Regions from separate parts of the Nonomuraea sp. 3-1Str genome, predicted to be linked through region 3. Evidence: predicted binding sites of a transcription regulator. Region 3 holds the regulator's gene; each other region holds the start of a gene.
The links. The regulator LexA, encoded in region 3, represses DNA repair genes until DNA is damaged. The targets are predictions, from matches to a motif close to TCGAACANNTGTTCGA.
Positions count from the first base shown of each region.

Region 1: the regulator LexA is predicted to act here: its motif matches at 5,207-5,222, upstream of ruvC (crossover junction endodeoxyribonuclease RuvC).
Region 2: the regulator LexA is predicted to act here: its motif matches at 5,321-5,336, upstream of MTP10_RS25510 (DUF6504 family protein).

Region 1 covers NZ_JALHBK010000018.1:50,566-58,318, reverse strand. The annotation lists gene MTP10_RS26295 (MFS transporter) at 1-292, shown strand, start outside; gene pdxT (pyridoxal 5'-phosphate synthase glutaminase subunit PdxT) at 363-1,028, shown strand; gene MTP10_RS26285 (YebC/PmpR family DNA-binding transcriptional regulator) at 1,032-1,784, shown strand; gene MTP10_RS26280 (hypothetical protein) at 2,019-3,863, shown strand; gene eis (GNAT family N-acetyltransferase) at 3,875-5,038, shown strand; gene ruvC (crossover junction endodeoxyribonuclease RuvC) at 5,325-5,927, shown strand; gene ruvA (Holliday junction branch migration protein RuvA) at 5,924-6,544, shown strand; gene ruvB (Holliday junction branch migration DNA helicase RuvB) at 6,741-7,753, shown strand, end outside.
Region 2 covers NZ_JALHBK010000017.1:53,504-61,256, reverse strand. The annotation lists gene MTP10_RS25525 (response regulator transcription factor) at 1-398, shown strand, start outside; gene MTP10_RS25520 (DUF4328 domain-containing protein) at 467-1,159, shown strand; gene MTP10_RS25515 (DNA polymerase III subunit alpha) at 1,203-4,988, opposite strand; gene MTP10_RS25510 (DUF6504 family protein) at 4,988-5,254, opposite strand; gene MTP10_RS25505 (serine/threonine-protein kinase) at 5,437-7,095, shown strand; gene MTP10_RS25500 (MFS transporter) at 7,158-7,753, opposite strand, start outside.
Region 3 covers NZ_JALHBK010000014.1:72,226-79,978, reverse strand. The annotation lists gene MTP10_RS22735 (aminotransferase class I/II-fold pyridoxal phosphate-dependent enzyme) at 1-11, opposite strand, end outside; gene MTP10_RS22730 (helix-turn-helix domain-containing protein) at 84-551, opposite strand; gene MTP10_RS22725 (MFS transporter) at 637-1,851, shown strand; gene lexA (transcriptional repressor LexA) at 2,763-3,470, opposite strand; gene MTP10_RS22715 (hypothetical protein) at 4,879-5,214, shown strand; gene nrdR (transcriptional regulator NrdR) at 5,898-6,353, shown strand; gene MTP10_RS22705 (vitamin B12-dependent ribonucleotide reductase) at 6,350-7,753, shown strand, end outside.

The sequences.
Region 1 (7,753 bases), on a different contig from region 3:
CATCCCGATCGGCCTCAACAACACCGTCTTCACGGAGTCGGCCATGGAGGTCTCCGACGCGCCCCGGCCCGTCGCCTCCGCCGGCTACAACTTCGTCCGCTGGATGGGCGGCGCGCTCGCCCCGTTCATCGCCACCAAGCTGGGCGAGGAGATCGGCGTCGCCGTGCCGTACGTCCTCGGCGCAGTCTGCTGCGCGGCCGGCATGACCGTCCTGTACACCCGCCGCCACCACCTGCGGTCCCTGGCGCGCGTGGACCTCGACCACACCGTCCACGACGTGGCGCCCGCCTGAACCCGGCGTCCCGTGTGATCAGGCGCCCGCCTGATCCCCGGCGGAAGACACCGCCCCGCGGTGGTGTTGAATGAACCGGACCCCGCACCCCGACGGAAGGACGACCGTGCCCGCCACCGTGCCCGCCAGCGAGCCCGCCGGAGCGCCCGCGAGCCGCCCGCCCACCATCGGGGTGCTCGCCCTGCAGGGCGACGTGCGCGAGCACCTGCGGATGCTCACCGAGGCCGGCGCGACGGCCGTCGCCGTGCGCAGGCCGGCCGAGCTGGCGGCCGTCGACGGGCTCGTCATCCCCGGCGGGGAGTCCACCACGATGTGGAAGCTCGCCGACACGTTCGAGCTGCTCGAGCCCCTGCGCGGTCGCGTCAAGGCCGGCATGCCGGCCTACGGCTCCTGCGCCGGCATGATCATGCTCGCCGACCGCATCGAGGACGGCGTGTCCGGCCAGCAGACGATCGGCGGCATCGACATGGTCGTCCGGCGCAACGCGTTCGGCCGCCAGATCGACTCCTTCGAGGCCGACCTCGACTTCGCGGGCGAGCCCGTGCACGCGGTGTTCATCCGCGCTCCCTGGGTCGAATCCATCGGACCGGACGTCAAGGTGCTGGGCATGGCCGAGCCTGGGGATAGGATCGTCGCGGTCCGTCAAGGGCCGCTGCTCGCGACCTCGTTCCACCCGGAGCTCACGGGGGACACGCGGGTGCACCGATACTTCGTAGACATGGTGAGGGAGCTCTAGGTAATGTCCGGCCACTCCAAATGGGCGACGACGAAGCACAAGAAGGCCGCGCTCGACGCCAAGCGCGGCAAGCTGTTCGCGAAGCTCATCAAGAACATCGAGGTGGCGGCCCGGACCGGTGGCCCTGACCCCGACGCCAACCCCACCCTCTTCGACGCCATCTTCAAGGCGAAGAAGAACTCCGTGCCCAACGACAACATCGAGCGGGCCCGCAAGCGGGGCGGCGGCCTGGAGGCCGGCGGCGCCGACTGGCAGACCATCATGTACGAGGGCTACGCGCCCGGCGGCGTCGCGGTGCTCATCGAGTGCCTCACCGACAACCGCAACCGCGCCGCCTCCGAGGTGCGCGTCGCGCTGACCCGCAACGGCGGCTCCCTGGCCGACCCGGGCTCGGTGTCGTACATGTTCAACCGCAAGGGCGTCGTGATCGTGCCCAAGAACGGCCTCGACGAGGACACCGTCCTCATGGCCGTCCTCGAAGCCGGCGCCGAGGAGGTCAACGACCTGGGCGACTCCTTCGAGGTCGTCTCCGAGGCCGGCGACCTCGTCCCCGTGCGCAAGGCGCTGCAGGAGGCGGGCATCGACTACGACTCGGCCGAGTCGGGCTTCATGCCGACCATGACGGTGCCGCTCGACGAGGACGGCGCCCGCAAGGTGTTCCGCCTCATCGACGCGCTGGAGGACAGCGACGACGTGCAGAACGTCTTCGCCAACTTCGACGTCTCCGACGACATCATGGAGAAGCTGGAGGCCTGAGCCTCCCGCTTCCCTCTGCCCCGGAGCCGCCCTTCACACGGGCGGCTCTCCGGGACGCAACGGGGTGCCCTGCTCACCGGAAGCCGGGGAGCGCCTTCCGGGACGCCCTGGACCGCTTTCCGGCCCTCCCAGGCGCCCTCCACGCCGTTCCCGGCGGGTAGCGCGCGCCGGGCGTCGCATCCCCGGCGTCCACGGCGTGCAGGGCGCTCCGAGATCGGCGTAGGGTCGGGGGACGTGACCTCCGACAGCCTTCCCCGACCCCCGTCCTCCCCGCTCGGCTGGGTGCTCCTCATGCCCGCCGGGCTCGGGATGCTGATCACGCTGCTGCTGCCCACCGTCCAGACGATCCGGCTCAGCCTGGAGTCCGGCGGCACGCTCACCCCTCTCACCTTCGTGGGCCTGGACAACTACACGCGCCTTCTCGGCTCGGGTGGCGGGTTCTGGGGCGCCCTGGGGTTCAGCCTGTCGCTGGTGCTCGTGCCCCTGCTGGTCGCGCTGATCGCCGGGCCGCTGCTCGCGCTGGCGCTCGACCGGGCCGGCACCGGGCCGCGGCGCGCCGGACTGGTCGTGCTGTCACTCGCCCCCGTGGCGTTCTCCCCGGCCGCCGTCGCCGTCGCGTGGATGCACGGCCTCACCTCGGGCGCCTCCGGGCTGGTCACGCTCGCCACCACGCTCCGCGACCCCGCCACGGCCCCCGGAGGGCTGCGGCTGATCCTCGGCGCCGCCACGTTCGGCGCCGTTTGCGCGCTGGCCGTGATGGCGTTCCTGCCGGCGCTGCGCGGCGGCGCCGTGACCCGGAGCATGCTCGCGGTGGGCGCCGTCGTCGCGCTCGCCACGGTCGCGGCGGGCCTCCAGACGTTCACCCTCACGACGGTCCTGACGCGGGGCTCCCGCCCCACGCAGACCCTCGCCGGCCTCCAGTACACCGAGGCGTTCGTCCAGGCCCGGCCGGGCATGGGCGCGGCCGTCGCCACGCTGACGGGGGTCATCCTGGGCGTGCTCGGCCTCGCGGCGGCGATCATCGTGGTGGCGGCCGGCGTCCGCCTGTGGGTCACTCCGAAGAGCTCCCTGCCGTACGAGCCGGAGGACGCCCCGGCGGGCTCCGGCGCCTTCGCCGTACCGGCCGGGACCTCCGGCGCTTCCGCCCCGTCCGGCGCCCACGTCTCCTCCGGTCCCGCCGCCGGCCCCGGGCCTGCGGCCGGGCACGGCCCCGCGTCCGCCACGGGCGCGTTCCCGTACGGCGCACACGGCGATCCCTCCGAGCGGGCGCCAGGCGGCGAGCAGGCGCAGAGTGGCGGGCGGCCGGAGAGCGGCGGGCGGAGCGTCTCCGCCGCGGGGAGGGCCGCCGGCATCGCCGCCGTCGTCGTCTACGCCGCCGTCACCCTCGCCCTCACCTGGCCCTGGCTCACGGCCCTCACCGGACCCTCCGGCGGGCGGGACGGCGGCATCGCCACCCAGGTCAACACGTGGGTTCCCGCTCTCGTCGGCGCCGTGGTCTCCGTGGGCGTCGCCTACCTGGGCGCTCTGGGCATCGGCGGGCTGCGGCCCCTCGGCCGGCGCAGCGAGTGGCTGCTGCTCCTGTTCGCGCCCTGGCTGTTCGTCGGCGTCGGGCCGCTCAGCGTGGCCGGCTGGAACGACATCCGCAACCTGGGCCTGATCGACACCTTCGTCTCGCTCGTACCGCCGGTGCTGGTCAGCGTCCCGTGCCTGTTCGTGCTCACGCTGCTGTGCAGGGGGCTGGCCGAGCGCTCCGGCGGCGACTTCGCCGGCGGCGTGGTGAGGCCGTCGCTGCCCATGGCCGCCGTCCTCGTCGGCGTCGTCACCCTCCTCAACGGCCAGGACCTCCTCTGGCCGCTCCTCGTCGCCCACGACCCCGGCCTGGCCACCGCTCCCGCCGCCCAGTTCCTCCGCATCAGCGAGTACGGCGCCGCGGCCGACGCAAGCCTGTCCACGCCGCTGCCCGTCATGCTGCTCGCGCTGCTCACCGCGGGCGCCGCCCAGGTGCTGTACCTGCACCGCCTGGCCATCGGCGCGGGGACGCCACGGGCCGGTTCGGGAAACCCCGCGCCCGCTGCGTAGGGTGTTGCCTCGTGGAGATTCGCGACCTCACCCCCGATGACCAGGATGCCCTGCTCGACGTGCGCAGGCGCTCGTTCGGACCGGTCCCGCCCGCCGAGGTGGAGAGCTGGCGAGCCCTCGCCGTCCCCGACCTGAACGAAGGCCGCTACCTGGGCGTGTTCGACGGCGGCAGGCTGGCCGGCTCGGCCCGGGTGCGGGGCTTCACCCAGTGGTGGCACGGCAGGCCGCAGCCTCTCGCGGGCGTCGCGGGCGTCACGGTCAACCCCGAGTACCGGGGCAGGGGCGTCGGCACCGCGGTCATGCGGGCCGCCGTGGGCAGGGCCACCGACCTGGGCGACGCGGTCTCCGCGCTGTATCCGGCCACCACCCCCCTCTACCGGGCGACGGGGTACGAGCACGCGGGCGCCCAGCACCTGGTCACCATCCCCACCGAGGCGCTGCGCGCGATCAAACCGGCGGGCGACGTACCGGTGCGGCGCATGGACGCCGGCGACGCGGCCGAGGTCGTCGCCCTGCTGCACCGCCTGCACGGCCAGGCCCGAGCCTCCGGCCCGATCTCCTGGGACGAGCGCACCTGGGCCCGCCGGCTGGCCCGCGAGGACGACTTCCTCTACCTGGCCCCCGACGGCTATGCCGTGTACCGCTGGGACGGCGACCGCATGCGCGTCGACAACCTCGTCGCCGGCTCCCAGGAGACCGCCCGCGCCCTGTGGTCGCTGGTCGGCTCCGCCTCCTCGGTCGCCAAGACCGTCACAGCCGTGCTGGCGCCCGACGACCCCGTCCGCTGGCTGCTGCGCGAGCGGTCGGTCGAGGAGGTCACGATGGTGCGGTGGATGTTCCGGGTGATCGACGTGGCGGCCGCGGTGGAGCGAAGGGGCTTCCCGGCCGGGGCGACGCTGGACACGACGGTCGAGGTCGAGGACCCGGTACGCCCCGGCAACACCGGACGCTGGCGGCTCACGGTCTCCGGCGGCCGGGGCGAGGCCAAGGCCCTGTCCGCCGACGCGGGCGCCGGCGCCGGGCCCGCTCTCCGCATCAACGGCCTGTCCGCGCTCTACGCCGGGATCCCCACGGCGACGCTGCGCCGCACCGGCCTCCTGTCCGGGGACAACTCGCACGACGAGGCCCTGGACACCGCCTTCGCCGCCCAGCCGTACATGCTGGACTACTTCTGACGGACCCCGCCGGCGTGCCCCCTCGTGCGACCGGACGCCCGCCCGCGCGGACGGGCGTCCGGTCGTCGCCCCGCCGCGCGGCCGTCCTCCCCCGCCGCGCGGCCGTCCTCCCTCGGCGCGCGGGCGTTTCCCGGTGCGCGGGCACGTCAGCCGGGGTAGAGTCTCGTGCCGAACACGTGTTCGGCGGGCGCGAGCGGGCGCTGTGACAGGCGGACGTGACGATCGCCGTGACTGGCGGTCGTGGTGCGGGCAGGCCGGCGGGCGAGAACGAGCGGGAGGCGCGACGGTGCGAGTGATGGGCGTCGACCCGGGACTGACCCGGTGCGGCGTGGGAGCGGTCGAGGGTCGTCCGGGCGCGCCGCTGTCCCTGGTGGCCGTCGGGGTGGTGCGCACCGGAGCCGACGAGGAGCTGGGCGCCCGCCTGGTCGGCATCGAGGCCGGCATCGAGCAGTGGCTCGACGAGGTGCGGCCCGACGCCGTCGCGGTCGAGCGGGTCTTCAGCCAGAACAACGTCCGCACCGTCATGGGCACCGCCCAGGCCGCCGGCATCGCCGTCCTCTGCGCCGCCCGGCGCGGCCTGCCGGTCGCCCTGCACACGCCGTCCGAGGTCAAGGCCGCCATCACCGGCAGCGGCACGGCCGACAAGAAGCAGATCGGCGCCATGGTGACCCGGCTGCTGCGGCTCAAGGAGATGCCGAGGCCCGCCGACGCCGCCGACGCCCTCGCCCTGGCCATCTGCCACGTGTGGCGCGGCGGCGCCCAGCACCGCCTGGCCCAGGCCCTGGCCACCGCCGGCCGTACCGGGACGGCAAGCCGTACCGGGACGACAGGCCGTACCGGCGCGGCAGGCCGTACCGGCGCCGGCCGTGAGAAGGACGTGGCGCCGTGATCGCCTCAGTGGCCGGCCGGGTCGCCGCCATCGCGCCCGACGGCGCGGTCATCGAGGTCGGCGGCGTCGGCATCCTCACTCACTGCACGCCCGGCACGCTGGCCCGGCTCAAGGTCGGGGAGGAGGCGCGGCTGTCCACGTCGCTGGTGGTGCGCGAGGAGTCCCTCACCCTGTACGGGTTCGCCACCGACGACGAGCGGGCCGTGTTCGAGCTGCTCCAGACGGCCAGTGGCGTCGGACCCAAGCTGGCCCTGGCCATGCTCGCCGTCCACACGCCCGGCGCGCTGCGCGCCGCCGTCGCCGCCGCCGACCTCAAGGCCCTCACCAAGGTGCCCGGCATCGGCCAGAAGGGCGCCCAGCGCATCGTGCTGGAGCTCAAGGACCGCCTCGGCACGCCCGACGCCGCCGTCGACGCCGCGCTCAACGGCGACCGCCCCGCCCCGCTGTGGCGCGAGCAGGTCCACTCCGGGCTGGTGGGCCTCGGCTACTCCGCCAAGGACGCCGACGAGGCGATCCTCGCCGTCGAGCCGCAGGCCGAAGCCGACGCCGCCGACGGCCGCGAGCCGCAGGTCGCCGCGCTCCTCAAGTCCGCCCTCCGCGCCCTGAGCGTCCGATGACCCCACCGCCTCCGATCCTGTCCCTGACGGCACCGCGCCCGACAGCGTCGTCCCCGGCCCCGCCGCCCCCGGGACGCTGCTTCCGGAGAGGCGTGAACGGCGTGGGTGCCGTACTCTCGCAGGGCCCCCGCACCGGACGCGGCGGGGCAGAGCGCGCGAGGCCGAGCGTGACGCGGATGGTGAGGGGGACGGGGAAGTGAGCCTGGATCGGGACCTCGTGTCGCCCGACGCCGAGGGCGACGAGCTGCAGATCGAGGCGGCGCTGCGCCCCAAGAAGCTCAGCGAGTTCATCGGCCAGGGCCGCGTCCGCGAGCAGCTCTCGCTGGTGCTGGAGAGCGCCCTGCGCCGCAACCGGCCACCCGACCACGTACTGATGAGCGGATCTCCCGGACTCGGCAAGACCACACTGGCTATGATCATCGCGGCCGAGCTGAGCGCCCCGCTCCGCATCACCTCGGGACCCGCCCTGGAGCGGGCCGGTGACCTCGCGGCCATCCTGTCGACGCTGGCCGAGGGCGAGGTGCTGTTCATCGACGAGATCCACCGGATGGCCCGGCCCGCCGAGGAGATGCTCTACCTCGCGATGGAGGACTTCCGGGTCGACATCGTCGTCGGCAAGGGGCCCGGCGCGACCGCGATCCCGCTCGAGATCGCGCCGTTCACCCTCGTCGGCGCGACGACCCGGGCCGGGCTGCTGCCCGCCCCGCTGCGCGACCGCTTCGGCTTCACCGCCCACATGGACTTCTACGAGGTCGACGAGCTGGAGCAGGTGCTCAACCGGTCGTCCCGGCTGCTCGGCGTGGCCCTGCCCCCCGAGGGCGCCTACGAGATCGCCCGCCGCTCACGCGGCACGCCCCGCATCGCCAACCGGCTGCTGCGCCGGGTGCGCGACTTCGCCGACGTGCGCGCCGGCGGCGTCATCGACCGCGACGTCGCCTCCGCCGCCCTCGACCTGTACGAGGTGGACGCCGAGGGGCTCGACCGGCTCGACCGGGCGGTGCTCGGGGTGCTGCTGCGCAAGTTCGGCGGCGGCCCGGTGGGCCTGTCCACCCTGGCCGTCGCCGTGGGGGAGGAGCCCGAGACCGTCGAAGTGGTCGCCGAGCCGTTCCTCGTACGGCAGGGCCTGCTGGCCAGGACCCCGCGCGGCCGGGTCGCGACCGCCGCGGCCTGGCAGCACCTGGGTTTGACGCCACCCCCCGACGCCTTCGG
Region 2 (7,753 bases), on a different contig from region 3:
TCACCACCTTCGACCTGGACGAGTACGTCTACGGCGCGCTGCGGGCCGGCGCCACCGGTTTCCTGCTCAAGGACAGCGGGCCGACGCTGCTCATCGAGGCGGTCCGGGCCGCGGCGGACGGGGAGGCGCTGGTGTCGCCGTCGGTGACCGTGCGGCTGCTGCGCCACCTGGCCAGGCCCGAGCGCGGCACCCCCGCCCCGGACGATCCGCTGACCGAGCGGGAGCTCGACGTGGTGCGGCTGGTGGCCCGCGGCCGCACCAACCAGGAGGTGGCCGGCGAGCTGTTCGTCTCGCTGTCGACGGTCAAGACGCATCTCGGCAGCATCCAGGCGAAACTCGGTGTCCGTAATCGGGTGGAAATCGCAGCTTGGGCGTGGGAATCCGGCGTGGTGGGCTGATTAACAATGAGCTCGGCGGGATACAAGGTGAGGGAGAACCCAGCGCATGGCACGGGGGGAGAACCAACGTGCGCTACGCCCAGGCACCGCCTACGAGAGCCGCCTCCGCCGTATACGTGACGCTCGCCGCGCAGGTCCTCTGCCTGGGCGCCCTCGTGACCTTCGAGCTGGTCCGGGGGCGCAGCCTCGCCGCCCAGCTCGCCGCGTTCGACGGCCGTCCCCGAGGCGCGGAGGCCGAGGCGGTCGTCGGCCCGGTGACGCTCTTCGCCGTCCTCATCCTGCTGCTCGGCGTCGCCACGATCGCCAGCGCCGCCGCGTACACCACCTGGCTGGTGCATGCCCGGCAGGCCGACCACCGGTCCGCCACGGCCGGGCCGGTCGCCGCCGCCTGGCTGATCCCCGGCGTCAACCTGGTGGCGCCCGTCCTGCTGGTCGACGAGCTGTGGCGTGGCGCCCTGCCGCCGGCCGGCCGCCGTCGCCGCTGGCTCGTGCTGCTGGCGGCGTGGTGGACGAGCTGGCTGACCACGCTGGCGCTGGTGCTCGTACGGCTGCCGCGGGAGACGTCGGCCGACGGGCTGACCGGGGTCGGCGTGCCGGAGCTGGTGGCGCTGGCGGCGGCGGCGCTGCTGTGCGCGGCGACCGTCCGGCAGATCACGGCCGTCCAGTGCTCGGCGCGCGGCGTGGCCATGCCCACCGTGCTGCCCGGGACGCGCCGGCCGGCGACGCCGCCGGAGTCGGCGCCGCTCGGCCAGGCGAGCTGATCCGCCGGCCCCGCCGCCCCGTCCGGGCCCCGTCCGGGCCTTGTCAGGCGGCCGTGGGGCCGGAGCTGCCCGGGCTGGCGTGCCACAGCTTGCGCGGCGGTGACGCGACCGCCGGGCCGAGGTCGGAGTACGGCGAGAGCAGGAAGCCGTTGGCGTACTCGATGGGCCGCCCGCCGACGCCGCCCCGGGACTCCGGGTCGCGGGCCATCAGCGCCCGGACCGCCTCGACGCCCTGCGAGCGCCACACCCGTTCGAGGTCGGCGAGGTTCCAGCAGTCCACCGCGCGCAGCGAGACCGCCCGCGTGCCCGTGCGCCGGACCACTCCCCGGGCCACCATGAGCCACGCACCGAACACCGTCGCCGCGCACCTGCCCTGCACCGACTCGAAGAACGTCAGGTCCACCGGGCCCGTCGAGTCGTCGAGCGTGGTGAAGATGACCCGCTGCCCCGAGCGCACGGCCGGCGTCTGCGTGGCCACCTTGACGCCGGCGACCAGCACCTCCGCGCCGTTGCGCTGCCGCAGCAGGTCCTTGGAGCGCACCACGCCGAGCGCGTCGAGCAGCTCGTCGTAGAAGCTGATCACGTGGCGCGAGACGTCGATGCCGAGGATCTCCAGCTCGGCCTCCACCATCTCGGCGTCGGTCATCTCGGGCAGCTCGCCCGGCGGCATGTGCTCGCCGAACCCCAGGGGGAGCTGCACGGCCGCCGCCTCCCCCTCCCGCTGCCTGCCCGGCGGCACGGGGCGGGCGGGGGCGTAGCGCTTGGAGCGGCCGGCGGTGGCGTGCCCCACGTGTGAGGCGGAGGCGCGTTCCAGGGCGCCCACCTGGGCGACCAGGTCGCGGCGGGTCAGGCGGCCGGGCCGCCAGCGGTCGCCGCCGCCGCCCGGGCTCAGGCCGTGCAGCGCGTCCAGGCCGCCCACCTGCACGATCCGCTCCATGATCGGCCGCGATGGGCGGGCGCGGTCCCAGAAGTCCGCGAGCGACGTGTACGGCCCGCCCGCGACCATGCGGTCCACCTCCGCCTCGCTCACCCCCTTGACCGCCGAGAACGGCACCCGCAGCGCGTATCCCTTGCCCAGCTCCCCCGGCCTGAACTCCTCGGCCCTGAACGGCGCCCGCCGGGGCGCGCCGGGCTCGCCCAGCGCGTCCGCCTGGACCCGGAGCCGCAGCGGGGGGCGCGGCCCGAGGCGCTCCACCTGCCAGTCACGGCCCGACCGGTTCACGTCGAGCGGCAGGATCGTGACCCCGCACTGGCGGGCCTCGTCGATGATGACCCGCTGCGGGTACATGCCGGGCTCGTGGGTGAGCACCCCGGCGAAGAACGCCGCCGCGTGGTGCCGCTTGAGCCAGGCCGACTGGTAGGTGGGCAGCGCGAACGCCGCCGCGTGCGCTTTGCAGAAGCCGAACCCGCCGAACGCGTCGAGCACCTCCCAGGCCCGCTCCACGGTCGCGTCGTCGAACCCGTTCGCCTTGGCCAGCGGCACGAACGTCTTGCGGACCAGCTCCCGCCCCTCGGGCGTGGACAGCGAGCGCCGCAGCATCTCGGCGAACGACAGGTCGCGCCCCGTCATCACCGCGATGACCCTGAGCACCTGCTCGTGGAAGACCACGACACCGTGCGTCTCCTTCAGCGCCTCGTGCAGCCGCTCGTGCGGGTAGTAGGGCGCGCGCCACCCGTGCCTGGCCTCCAGATAGGGGGTGACCATGTCGGAGTTGACCGGTCCCGGCCGGAACAGCGAGATGTCCACGATCAGGTCGTGCATCGCGCGCGGCTCCAGCTTGGCGACGAGCTCGCGCTGGCCGGGCGACTCGATCTGGAAGCAGCCCAGGGTGCGGGCGGCGCAGATCATGTCGTAGGTGTCCTGGTCGTCGTGCGGCACGTAACGAATCTCCGGCCGGGTCTCCGGGATCGGCCGGGGCTCCGGGATCGGCGGCTCCGGGTCGCGGGCCTGCGGGTCGGGAGGGCGCTGCTCGTCCAGCCGGACCACGACGCCGTCCACGCGCTCGATCTCGCCCAGCGCGTACGCCATCGCCGACTGCATGCGCACGCCCAGCACGTCCAGCTTGAGCAGCCCCGCCTCCTCCACGTCGTCCTTGTCGAACTGCGACATCGGGAACTCCAGCAGGCTGCGCTCCACCGGTGTGCGGTCGCGCAGCCCGGAGTTGCCGATCAGCACCCCGCACGGGTGCAGCGCGATGTGCCGGGGCAGCCCGTCGAGCTTCTCGGCCAGCCTGAACACCCGGTCCAGCCCCGCCTCCCCCAGCCTGCTGTCGCGCAGCTCGGGCAGGTCGCTCAGCGACGCGGTGATCTGCCTGGCCCTGATGTGCGGGAACGCCTTGGCGATCGCGTCGATCTCGTACGGGGGCAGGCCCATGGCGCCCGCCACGTCACGGATCGCGCTGCGGGCCCGGTAGGTCTCCATCATGGACACGCAGGCCACGCGCTGCTCGCCGTACCTGTCGAAGATGGCCTTGTAGCAGTCGAGCCGGCGCGCGGACTCCACGTCCACGTCGATGTCGGGCAGCCCGACGCGGCCCTCCGACAGGAAGCGCTCCATGAGCAGGCCGTGGTGGAGGGGGTTCACCTCGCCGATGCCGATGAGGTAGTTGACCAGGCTGCCCGCGCCGGAGCCGCGGATGGCGCACCGGATGCCCATCCGCCGGATCATGTCGGTGATGTCGGACACGGCGATGAAGTAGCCGGACAGGCGCTTGCGCTCGATGATCGCCATCTCGTCCCGGAGCCGTTCGCCGGCCTCCCGGGAGCGGGCCAGGCCGCGCGCCGCCATCCCGTCCTCCACCCGGCGGCGCAACAGCGGCACCGGGTCGGCGCCGATCTCGGGCAGGTGCAGGGCGGGCGGGTCGCCGCGCAGCGCGAGCAGCTCACGCGGGTCCATCACGCACTCCTCCGCGACCCTGCGGGTGGCGCGCAGCAGATCGGCGACCCGGCGCGCGTCGGAGCCGCAGATCTTCGCGGCCACCATCGCCATGTCCTTGGAGCCCTTGAGATAGGCGTGGGAGGTGGTGCGTTCCAGGTGGCGCGGGTGCAGCGGGACGAGCTGGCGGGCCGCGTCGAGCACGTCGCCCACCTGGTGGTCGTCCGGGTCGAGGTACCTGACGGCGTTGCTGAGCACGGCGGGCACCCCGGCGGACTCGGCCAGGGCAAGCATGCGGACGGCGGTGATGGCGTCGCGGAAGCCGTACTGGTCGACCAGTTCGACCACCACCCCGGGCACCATGGAGCGCCACAGGCCGAGCAGCGCCGCGGCCCGCTCGTCGCGGCGCGCGGCCATCGCCCGGCCCACGTCGGAGCGGGGGCCGAGCAGCACCGTCAGCCCGTCGTCGGGGGTGACGCCGGGGCCGGCCCACGCGGCCACCATCTCCCGGGTCACCCGCGGCTCGCCGCGCCCGCCCGCGTAGTGGGCGTCGGTGACCAGCCGGGCCAGGCGGGACCAGCCGCCCGAACGGGCCAGCACGGTGATCCGGTCCTCGGCGTCCGCCCCGGTGCGGGGGCGCTGCGGCTTCCGGCTCCGGGCGAGGGGGCTCAGGTCGTCGAGCGCGCCGCCGGAGTCGAGGGTGAGGCCGTCGAGCGCGCCGTCGGGGCCGCCCGCTCCGGCGAGGACGAGGCTGACGCCGAAGACCGGCCCGATCCCGGCGTCCGCGCACGCCTGCGCGTGCTTGACCGCCCCGTACAGACCGTCGCGGTCGGTCAGCGCGAGGATGTCCATGCCGTCGTCGGCGGCCCGCCGCGCCAGCTCGCGCGGGAACGCGGTGCCGTACCGCATCGAGTAGGCGGAGGCCACGTTGAGGTGCGGGAACGGCGCGCCCATCAGTCCCACGCCCTCAGGAGCAGCCAGCCGCCGCTGGCGGTGTCGAACCTCAGCTCGTAGGAGCCCGCCTCACGCCCCGGGCTGGCCTCGACCCGCCAGAACTGGCGCTCGCCCGGATCGCCCTCCCGCACCTTCCACCACTCGCGCGTCACCACCCAGTGGTCGAGGACGCGGCGCACGAGATAGAGCCGGTCACGCCAGACGAACTGGCTGGGCTCGCCCTCCCGGGTCCACACCTCGATCGGATCGCCATAGAGTCTGCTCAAGACGCCTCTCCCCGCGGCTTTTCGACTGTGTTCAGCCACCCGGGGGAAGGCGGGTGTTCTTACATATCGAACATATGTTCTTTGCGGCTCGGAGCGCAAGTCGCTCACGCAGGTGAGCCCGGTCGGCGGCGAGCCCGTGTCGGCCCACCCGGACGAGGCCGATATCGGTAAGCTAACCCGCCGTGAGCGGTGAAACCTCCCACATCGGGCGCTACAGGTTGCTGAGCGTGCTGGGCAGGGGCGGGATGGGCACGGTGCACCTCGCCGAGGACACCGCGGGGCAGCGCGTCGCCATCAAGGTGATCAACGCGGAGTTCAGCCAGCACGAGCAGTTCCGCATGCGTTTTCGCAGGGAGGCCGACGCCGCCCGGCGGGTGCGCAGGTTCTGCACCGCCGCGGTCCTGGAGGCGGCCCTCGACGGCCGGATCCTCTACGTCGTCACCGAGTACGTGCCGGGCCCCAACCTGGAGCAGGCCGTCGAGCAGTCCGGACCGCTGCGCGGATCCAGCCTCGACGCGCTGGCCGTCAGCGTGGCCACCGCCCTGACCGCCATCCACGGGGCCGGGGTGGTCCACCGCGACCTCAAGCCGTCGAACGTGCTGCTGTCGCCCGTCGGCCCCCGCGTGATCGACTTCGGCATCGCGCGGGCGCTCGACACGCTCAGCGGGGTCACGGGCACCGGCGAGATCGTCGGCACGCCCCGCTACATGGCGCCCGAGGTGCTGCGGGGCGACCCGGTGTCGCCGGCGTGCGACGTGTTCTCGTGGGGCTGCCTGGTGGCGTACGCGGCGAGCGGCAGGGCGCCGTTCGGCGGCGAGACGCTGCCCGCGATCGTCTATCAGGTGCTCAACACCGAGCCCGACCTGAGCCAGGTCGATCCGTCGCTGCGCGAGCTGGTCGCCGCCGCCCTGCGCAAGGACCCGGCGGCCCGGCCGACGGCGCAGCAGCTCCTCGACCACCTGGTGGGCCGCTCGGCGGCGCCGGAGCAGGCGGCGCGGACGGTGCGGCTGAGCTGGCAGCAGCAGGGGACGACGCCGTTCACCGAGCCGGGTGTCCCGCACCCGGTCCCGGGCGGCGGGCCGGGATCCCCCTCGCGCGGGCGCAGGCGGGGGCTCCTGGCCGCCGGGCTGGCCGTCGGGACGGTGGCGCTCGCCGGCGCGGTCCTGGCGGCGTGGACGTTCCTGTCGCCCGGCGGGCCGCCCGAGGGGCTGACGCTCCTCCAGGATGACTTCACCCAGACCTCCGGCGGCTGGGGCGGCACCTACGACCCCGACGAGACCGCCTCCTACGGCTACCGCACCGACGGCACGTTCGGCCTCGACGTGGAGGAGGACTACGAGGAGCGCCGGATCAAGGCGCCCACGTCGTACCTCATCGCCACGCCGACGGGGACGCCGCTGCCGTCGAGCACCCCGACGCCGATGATGCCGCAGAGCGTGGTCGTCGGCGTCACCGCGCAGGTCCGGCAGGTCGTCGGCAGCGGCGAGTACGGCGTGTACTGCCACTCGGCCGACGACCGCACCTCCTACGAGTTCGGCCTGGACACGTCGGGGCAGGCCCGCATCCGGCGCATCGTGGACGGCTCGGGCGGCACGCTGGCGCAGCCGGTCAAGGTGGACGGCCTGCCGGGCAAGGCCCGCATCGAGGCGTCGTGCGAGCAGCGCGGGAGCGCGGTGCGGCTGACGATGTGGGTCAACGGCGATCGGGTCCAGCAGGTGGACGACCCGAACGGGCTCGGCAACGGGTACGTGGGGCTGTTCGCCCGCACGCCCAAGGACAGCGAGTCGGTGCTGCGCACCACGTTCGACGACTTCGACCTGCGGGGCCAGCAGCAGACCTGAGGTTCGCCGCACCCCGCCCGAACCTCACCCCACCCGTACGACGCCGTGGCCGCCGCCGGTGGTCACGCGAGCCGGTCGGAGCGACCGGGGAGGTAGCGCAGGCTCAGCCAGACGATGGTCAGGAAGCAGGCGGTGAGCAGGGCCGCGCCGAGGTGGACGCCCAGCGCCGCGTCGCGCATCGACACCAGGGAGCCGAGGAGCGCCACCCCCATGGCCATGCCGGCCTGGCGGGCGGTGTTGAGGACTCCTGAGCCGAGCCCCGCGTAGGCCGGGTCGATCGCCTGGAGCGCGGCGGCGTTCAAGCTGGGCGAGAACACGCCGCATCCGAGCCCGGCCAGCGTTGTGCCCGCCAGGAACAGTGGCCAGGTGCCCGGCCCCGCGACGCCCAGCAGCAGCATCGCCCCGGCGGCGGACACCAGCGCTCCGCTCCACAGCAGTGCCCGGGGCCCGAGCCCGATCAGGCGGCGGTTGATCACGATGGTGCCGAACACCCAGGCGATCGAGAAGGGCAGGAACCATACGCCCGTTCGCGCGGGGCCGAGACTCCAGTGCTGTTGAAGATGGAGAGCGAGCATGAACTGCATGCCGTACCCGGCGAACTGGAACGCCAGTCCGCTGCCGACCGACGCGGAGAAGGCGGCGCGGCGGAAGACCGCCA
Region 3 (7,753 bases):
GCATCGGTCACCGAATCATTCTAGATTTCCGGCGCTTTGTCGCCATATGCGAGGGCTGGCTGCGGATCGGGGAGAGCGGTGCCTCAACGGAAGCGCGGCAGGGCGGTCTTCCGCACGTGCGACGCCTCGACGGAGAGCGGCGCGCCGTCCTGGCCGAGCGGGTGGAGCCGGGGAAGCTGCCGCCCTTGGTCGTCGACGAGAACGGAGTGCGGCTCGTCCGGGGCGAAGGCGTGGCGCTCGCCCCATTGGCGGAGAGCGACGACGGCCGTGAAGAGATCCTGCCCGGCTTCGGTGAGCCGATAGGTGTGTCGTCTGCCGTCGGTGGCGGCGCCCTTGTCCAGGATGCCGTGCTCGACGAGCTTGCGGAGCCGGTCGGTGAGGATGTTGCGGGCGATCCCCAGCCGCTGATGGAACTCGGTGAAGGTCGTCGCCCCGTCCATCGCGTCGCGGATGATCAGCAGGCTCCACCGGTCGCCGATCAGGTCGACGGTCCGCGCGACCGGGCAGGCCGGGTCGGTCCAGGCGCTTCCTGCAGCGAGTGTGACGTCCACGGGGCCCTCCGCGATGAGTTGCAATATGAAACCAGTATGCCCTAGCGTCGGATGAGTTGCATTTCGCAACTTATCGGAGGGTGATATGGCGCCAGGACTGACCGGGAGGCAGCGGGCCGTGCTCGCGCTGGTGTGCGCGGTGGCGGTGTCGACCGTCTACGGCATCCAGCCGGTTCTCGAGGCCGCGGGCGAGGACCTCGGGCTGAGGGAAGGGGCACTGGGGTGGCTGGTCGCCGCCGGCCAGATCGGCTATCTGGCGGGGCTGGTGCTGCTGGTCCCGTTCGGTGACCTGTTCGACCGCCGCAGACTCATCACGGTGCACCTGCTGCTCACAGCGGCAGGCGCGGGGGTGGCCGCCGCCGCGCCCAGCGGCGGCATCGCGATCGCGGGCCTGGCCCTGGCCGGCCTGTTCGCCGTGGTCGTCCAGATCACGGTGGCCTACGTCGCCGCCGTCTCGCCGACCGGCGAGCGCGGCCGCAACATCGGAGCGGTCACCTCGGGCGTGGTCATCGGGATTCTCGGAGTGCGGGTGGTCGCGGGCACCCTGGGCGAGCTGGCCGACTGGCGCATGGTCTACCTCGTCATCGCCGGGCTTTGCGCGATGCTCGCGCTCGCCGCCCGATTCACCCTCAAGGCCGACATCCGCCGCCCCCGAGCCCGGTACGGGCAGTTGCTGTCATCGGTGGGTCGTCTGGTGGTCGGCGACCGGCTCTTCCTCAGCCGGGGACTGGTCGCGTTCTTCCTGTTCGCCTCCTTCGGCACGCTGTGGAGCGGACTGGCGCTCCCGCTCGGCGACGCGCCGTGGCACTTCGGCACCGCCGAGATCGGATTGTTCGGACTCGCCGGTCTCACCGGGGCGCTGGGCGCGGCCCGGGCCGGCCGATGGGCCGACCGTGGTCTGGCGTCCTCGGTCACCTGCTGGTCGCTTGCCCTGCTCACAGCCGCGTGGCTGCTGATCGGTCAAGCGGGGTCGTCGCTGTGGCTGTTGATCGTCGGCGTCATCCTTCTGGACTTCGCCGTGCAAGCCGTTCACGTCAGCAGCCAGCACCTGCTCACCGCCGCCCGACCCGACCAGAGCAGCAGCGTCATCGGCGCCTACATGGCCTTCTACTCCCTCGGCTCCGCGCTCGGCGCGATCACCACCACGTGGGCCTACAGCGCCGCGGGATGGCCGGCCGCCAGCCTGCTCGGCGGAGCTTACGCCGCCCTCGGACTCCTCGTCGCCCTCTCGACCCGACGTTTCACCGCCCTGCCGGGGGCGCGGCAACCGGGTGCGTCCGTATCGGCTGCGTCCCGCTGACACTCGGCGGCGCGAGCGCACGGCGCCGAGCGAGCACCGTTGACGGCCTCGCAGCCCCGCCACTTCATCAGGGCTTCCAGCGTCCCCCGGCCACCGCTGCGTTCAGCCGGTGGGTGCGGAGGCCGTCACCAGGTCCGCCGCGAGGCCGGCGACCGGCCCGCAGGGCACCTGGTTCGCCGCCGAGGCCGGCGACCGGATGCTGTCGGGCACCTGGTTCCGCCGCGAGCCGGCGACCGGATGCTGCCAGGCATCTGGTTCGCCCCGAGGCCGGCGACCGGCCGTCGCAGGGTGCGTGTTCCGCCGCGAGGGCGAGCGAGCGTGGGGGTGTTCCGCCGGGCGGTGCGGGTGCTCCGGTGGCTGTCGGACGGGCTCGGATGGGGCGGTTGACCTGATGCGACCAGGTTCTCGACGCACGCCCAACTGGTCATGGCCTGGACCTGGCCAGGAGCGTCAACCTGCGGCGGTCGCAAGCACGCCCGGCGCGGCGGCAACGTCCAGGTCGTCTCCGCCTTGGACGGGTTCTCGATGGGGGTGGGCGATGTCCGGCCTGACCGCCGGCACGAATCGACCGCGGCGACCGAGGCAGGGCTTGACTCGACCGCCGTGGCCGGGGCAGGGCTCGAACTCGAACATCGCGACTGGGGCAAGGCACGAGTGGACTGCCGCGACCGAGGTACGGCTCGGCTCGACCGCCGTGGCCGGGGCAGGGTTCGAACTCGAACATCGTGGCCGGGGCAGGGCACGGCTCGAACACCGCGACTGGGGCAGCGCGCGAGTGGACCGCCGCGACCGGAGCAGGGCGCGATGCCGGGCTCGACGAGCTCAACGCCGAGGGCGCGGAACGAAGGCTGCCGGTGCTGGTCGCGGCTCCCCGGGGTGCTTCCGGGGAGCCGTCGGCGATGGTGGGTGGGTCAGAGGCGGCGGAGGACCGCCACGACCTTGCCCAGGACGCTGGCCTCGTCGCCGGGGATCGGGTCGTAGTTGGGGTTGTGGGGGACCAGCCAGACGTGGCCGTCCTTGCGCTTGAAGGTCTTGACCGTGGCCTCGCCGTCGATCATGGCGGCCACGATGTCGCCGCTCTCGGCGACGGGCTGCTGACGCACGACCACCCAGTCGCCGTCGGCGATGGCGGCCTCGATCATGGAGTCACCGGCGACCTGGAGGAGGAACAGGGTGCCCTCGCCGACGAGTTGCTTGGGCAGCGCGAAGACGTCTTCGACGCTCTCCTCGGCGAGGATCGGCCCACCGGCGGCGATCCGGCCGACCAGCGGCACATAGGCGGCCGTGGGCCTGCTCACCGTGGGCTCCTCGGAGGAGGCGTCGGGGTCGACCCACAGTGCCGGCTCGCCCGGCAGGCGGACTTCGAGGGCGCGCGGCCGGTGCGGGTCACGCCGCAGGTAGCCCTTGCGCTGCAACGCCGTCAACTGGTGCGACACGCTCGACGTGCTCGTCAGCTGGACGGCCTCGCCGATCTCACGCATGGACGGCGGATATCCGCGCTGTTGCACCGAATCGCGAATCACTTCGAGAATCTTGCGCTGCCGGGGCGTCAGGCCCAGGGAGTCGCGCCGGCGCACCGCGAGGTCTGTGACCCCGTTTGCGTCATCTCGCTCGCTCATGCTCTCCTCCTCGTCGCCGGGTGGCCTGCCGCTCCGGCCTGCCCTCCCGGTCCGTGGTCTCCATGTCGCACACAGCGACCGTATCGCTGTTGAAGATCATCTTCAAACAATTGTTCGAGTCGTCCTCGAAATTATCAGTGACGTGGTGTACAACATCGTACGGGAGTTCGATAGACACCGTGTTCGATTTGCTGATCTTAATGAGGTCTTTTTCTCGGACTCGGACGGCGTGGGAGGTCAATCGTGCGCGTCACCGCGGTCACGGACATGACCAGCGACGACGCCGGGCGGCAGCGGGTCGCCGAGGGCCGTACAAAGGCGATCAAGAACGACGGTGTCGGGGGCGGGCGGACCGTGGGGGAGGACAAAGCGTTCAGTATTCGCGAACGCCTCGGTTTACGCGACAATTCACCATCCAGGCGGGGCCGAGGTGGTGGTGGTCGGGTGGCGAGAGTGGCCGGACGCAGAACGACGGCAGGACGGCGGCAGGACGGCCGGAGCCGACACGCCACGCTCGTTGGTCATCGCGCGGAGCTCGGCGTCACCCACGGGCAGGGGCCGAGCCGTACTCCAGGGGGAGGCGGTCGCGGTGCGTGGAGATGAGACCGAACCGTGCTTCAGGGGGAGGGGGTCGCGGTGCGTGGAGATGGGACCGAGCCGTGCTTCAGGGGAGGCGGTCGCGGTGCGTGGAGATGGGGGCGCCGGCCCGTCGTGACGGCGGGTCGCGTGCTGTGAGGCGGAACGGCTGAGCGCTTCGGGCGTTCTGGGCGTACTGGATGGTAGGGCCGGGCGCGGCGACCGAGCCCGGCGCGCGGCCGGGTGGACCGCAGGGGTCACTTCGAGGGGTGGGGTTCAGATGCGGGAGGACGTCTCGCGTAGTGGTGGTGTGTCGCCGGGCGCCGACGCGACGGCGGCCCGCGGGGCCGGTCGCGCCTTCGCCGCGGGAGGAAGACCCCAGCTGTGGCTCGTGCCACCCCCCAGAGCAGAGGCCGAGGGCCTCGGCCTCCCGGCTGGGCGACCCGGAAGGAGGGGCGGCGGGCCGGGCGGGGGAGGCGCGACCGTCCCGGAAGGCCGGCGGGCACGGGGAGGCGGCTCGTTTCCGGCGAACCGGTCGGCAGGGGCGGGCGGCCGGGGTGGCGGGTCTGTGCCGGTGGCGCGGATCGGTTCTGTCGTTCAGGGTGGCCGCAGCGAGGCGGCCGCAGCGGGCCAGGGGCGAGGATCCGGTCAGAAACGAGGGGTCGGCCAGGCGCGAAGGGGCGATCAAGGGCGAGGGTTCGGGGAGAGCCGAGAGGTGGGGCTCGGCTCCGGGGCTGGTGAGAGGCGACGGGGAGCGCTCGGGCGACGGGCCGTGCGGAAGGGGTCTGCTCGGATGGGGTCTGTCCGGAGGGGCGCCGTCCGGAAGGGGTCCATGCGGACGGGTCCCGTGCCCGGGAAGCGCGGGCGGCGCACGGCGCCGGTGCGGCTCACCCGTCGCGGACGGGCCGCGATCATGGTCGCGGTGGCGGCGCTGTTGTCGCTGTGCGGCTTCTGGCTCGGCACCAGAACGGCCGCCCACGCCGCCACGCCAGCCCACGCCGCCACGGCCGCTCGCGCCGCCACGCCCGCCCACGCCGCCACGACGGCGAATGCCGCCACGACGGCGAATGCCGCCACGACGGCGAATGCCGCTGCGTCCGTCGCTTCCACGGCCGTCCACGCTTCGATGGCGGCGTGCTCCTTCCCGCGCAGAGGTGCGTACGGTTGATCGCGCGAAGCTGACTCGCGCGGGCGACCCCTGACCCGGCCACCGTGGAGTCCTTCGCTGCTCTCGCTCGTCGAGGGCCCGTCCTCGCGTGCCCGCGCCGACCTTCCGCCGAGGACGATGGGCGGTAACTGCACGGCGGTGGTTTCGGCCGCCTCCTTGATGGGCGCCTCACGCGGCAGAATCAGCTCGGTCAGGCAACGCCGCGGGGCGGCCGCACCTCGCCGTCGCCGCAGGCAGCGCCCGCTACGAGGCGGTGGCGGTTCGGCGAGTCGGTCCGGCTCCACGAGGGACGGAGCGGGGGGAAGGGCGCGGTCTCGGTGGCCTGAGATGCGGCATAGGTTTTGAACCTGTGTGGATGGTGTTCTTTCCGCTTACAGGGCAGTTCAGCGGGGCCTACGTAGCCAGAAGGGGCCGACACGCCGGGCGGGCGGGAACATGCCGTGCTGATCAGCGGCTTCCCTGGGACAGGTGTGGCTCAACTTGCGTTCATGGTCGCGCGCTTCTACGGTTGGACCACAACATCTAGTACTTACACCGATGTAGTTCACCACACCTTGTGTTTTCGTGACCGCACCATGGCATGCCATGGTGCGGGCGTGAGCGTTCCCTGGTCAACCTGGGCAGGGGCGTTCGCGCGGCGGCGAGGGCCGGGTGGGGTGGCCGCGGGGCAGGAGGCGAAACGCGTGCATTGTCCGTTCTGTCGCCATCCTGACACGAGGGTCATCGACAGCCGCTCGACGGACGACGGCGGCGCGATCCGGCGTCGCCGCACCTGTCCCGAGTGCGGCCGCCGATTCACCACCCAGGAGACCGTACTCCTCATGGTGAGCAAGCGCAGCGGCGTGACGGAGCCGTTCTCGCGGGACAAGGTGGTCGCGGGCGTGCGGCGGGCCTGCCAGGGCAGGCCGGTCAGCGAGGACTCCCTGGCCCAGCTCGGGCAACGGGTCGAGGAGGCCATCCGGGCGAGGGGAGCGGCGGAGATCCCCTCGAACGAGGTGGGCCTGGCGATCCTGGGCCCGCTGCGGGAGCTGGACGAGGTGGCCTACCTGCGGTTCGCATCGGTATATCGCGGTTTCGAGACCTTGGCGGACTTCGAGGCCGAGATCGAACAGTTGAAGGCGGAGAAGGGGGAGTCATGACGGAGACGGCAAGCGGTTCAGTCGCGCGCGGAGGCAAGCGTCCCCGCAAGGGCCTGAAGATGAAGCGGATCTTCACCAAGCCGGGCGTGCATCCGTATGACGAGATCGCGTGGGAGCGCCGCGACGTCGTCATGACCAACTGGCGGGACGGCTCGATCAACTTCGAGCAGCGGGGCGTCGAGTTCCCCGAGTTCTGGTCGGTCAACGCGGCCAACATCGTGACCACCAAGTACTTCCGCGGCGCCGTCGGCACGCCGCAGCGCGAGTGGAGCCTGAAGCAGCTCGTGGACCGCGTGGTGGGCGTCTACACCCGCACCGCGATCGAGCACGGCTACTTCGCCGACGACGAGGACGCCGAGATCTTCGACCACGAGCTGAAGTACGCGCTGGTCCACCAGATCTTCGCCTTCAACTCGCCGGTCTGGTTCAACGTGGGCACCCAGTCGCCGCAGCAGGTCAGCGCCTGTTTCATCCTCTCGGTGGACGACCAGATGGAGTCGATCCTCGAGTGGTACAAGGAAGAGGGTGTGATCTTCAAGGGCGGCTCCGGCTCGGGCGTCAACCTGTCGCGCATCCGCTCCTCCAAGGAGCTGCTGTCGAGCGGCGGAACGGCCAGCGGCCCGGTGTCGTTCATGCGCGGCGCCGACGCCAGCGCGGGCACCATCAAGTCCGGCGGCGCCACCCGCCGGGCCGCCAAGATGGTCGTCCTCGACGTGGACCACCCCGACATCGAGGAGTTCATCGAGACCAAGGCGCGCGAGGAGGACAAGGTCCGCGCGCTCCGCGACGCCGGGTTCGACATGGACCTCGGCGGCAAGGACATCGTCTCGGTCCAGTACCAGAACGCCAACAACTCCGTCCGCGTCTCCGACGAGTTCATGCGGGCGGTGGAGAAGGGCGGCGAGTTCGGCCTGCGCGCCCGCCTCACCGGCGAGGTCATCGAGACGGTCGACGCGCGCGAGCTGTTCCGCAAGATGGCCAAGGCCGCCTGGGAGTGCGCCGACCCCGGAGTCCAGTACGACGACACGATCAACGACTGGCACACCACCCCCGAGACCGGCCGCATCACCGCCAGCAACCCGTGCAGCGAGTACGTCCACCTGGACAACTCCTCCTGCAACCTGGCCAGCATCAACCTGCTGAAGTTCCTGAAGGACGACAACACCTTCGACGTCCCGAGCTTCGTCAAGCTGACCGAGCTGATCATCACCGCGATGGACGTGTCGATCACGTTCGCCGACTTCCCGACCGAGAAGATCGGCGAGACGACCCGCGCCTACCGCCAGCTCGGCATCGGCTACGCCAACCTGGGCGCGCTGCTCATGGCCACCGGCCACGCCTACGACTCCGACGGCGGCCGTGCCGTCGCCGGCGCCATCACCTCGCTGATGACCGGCACG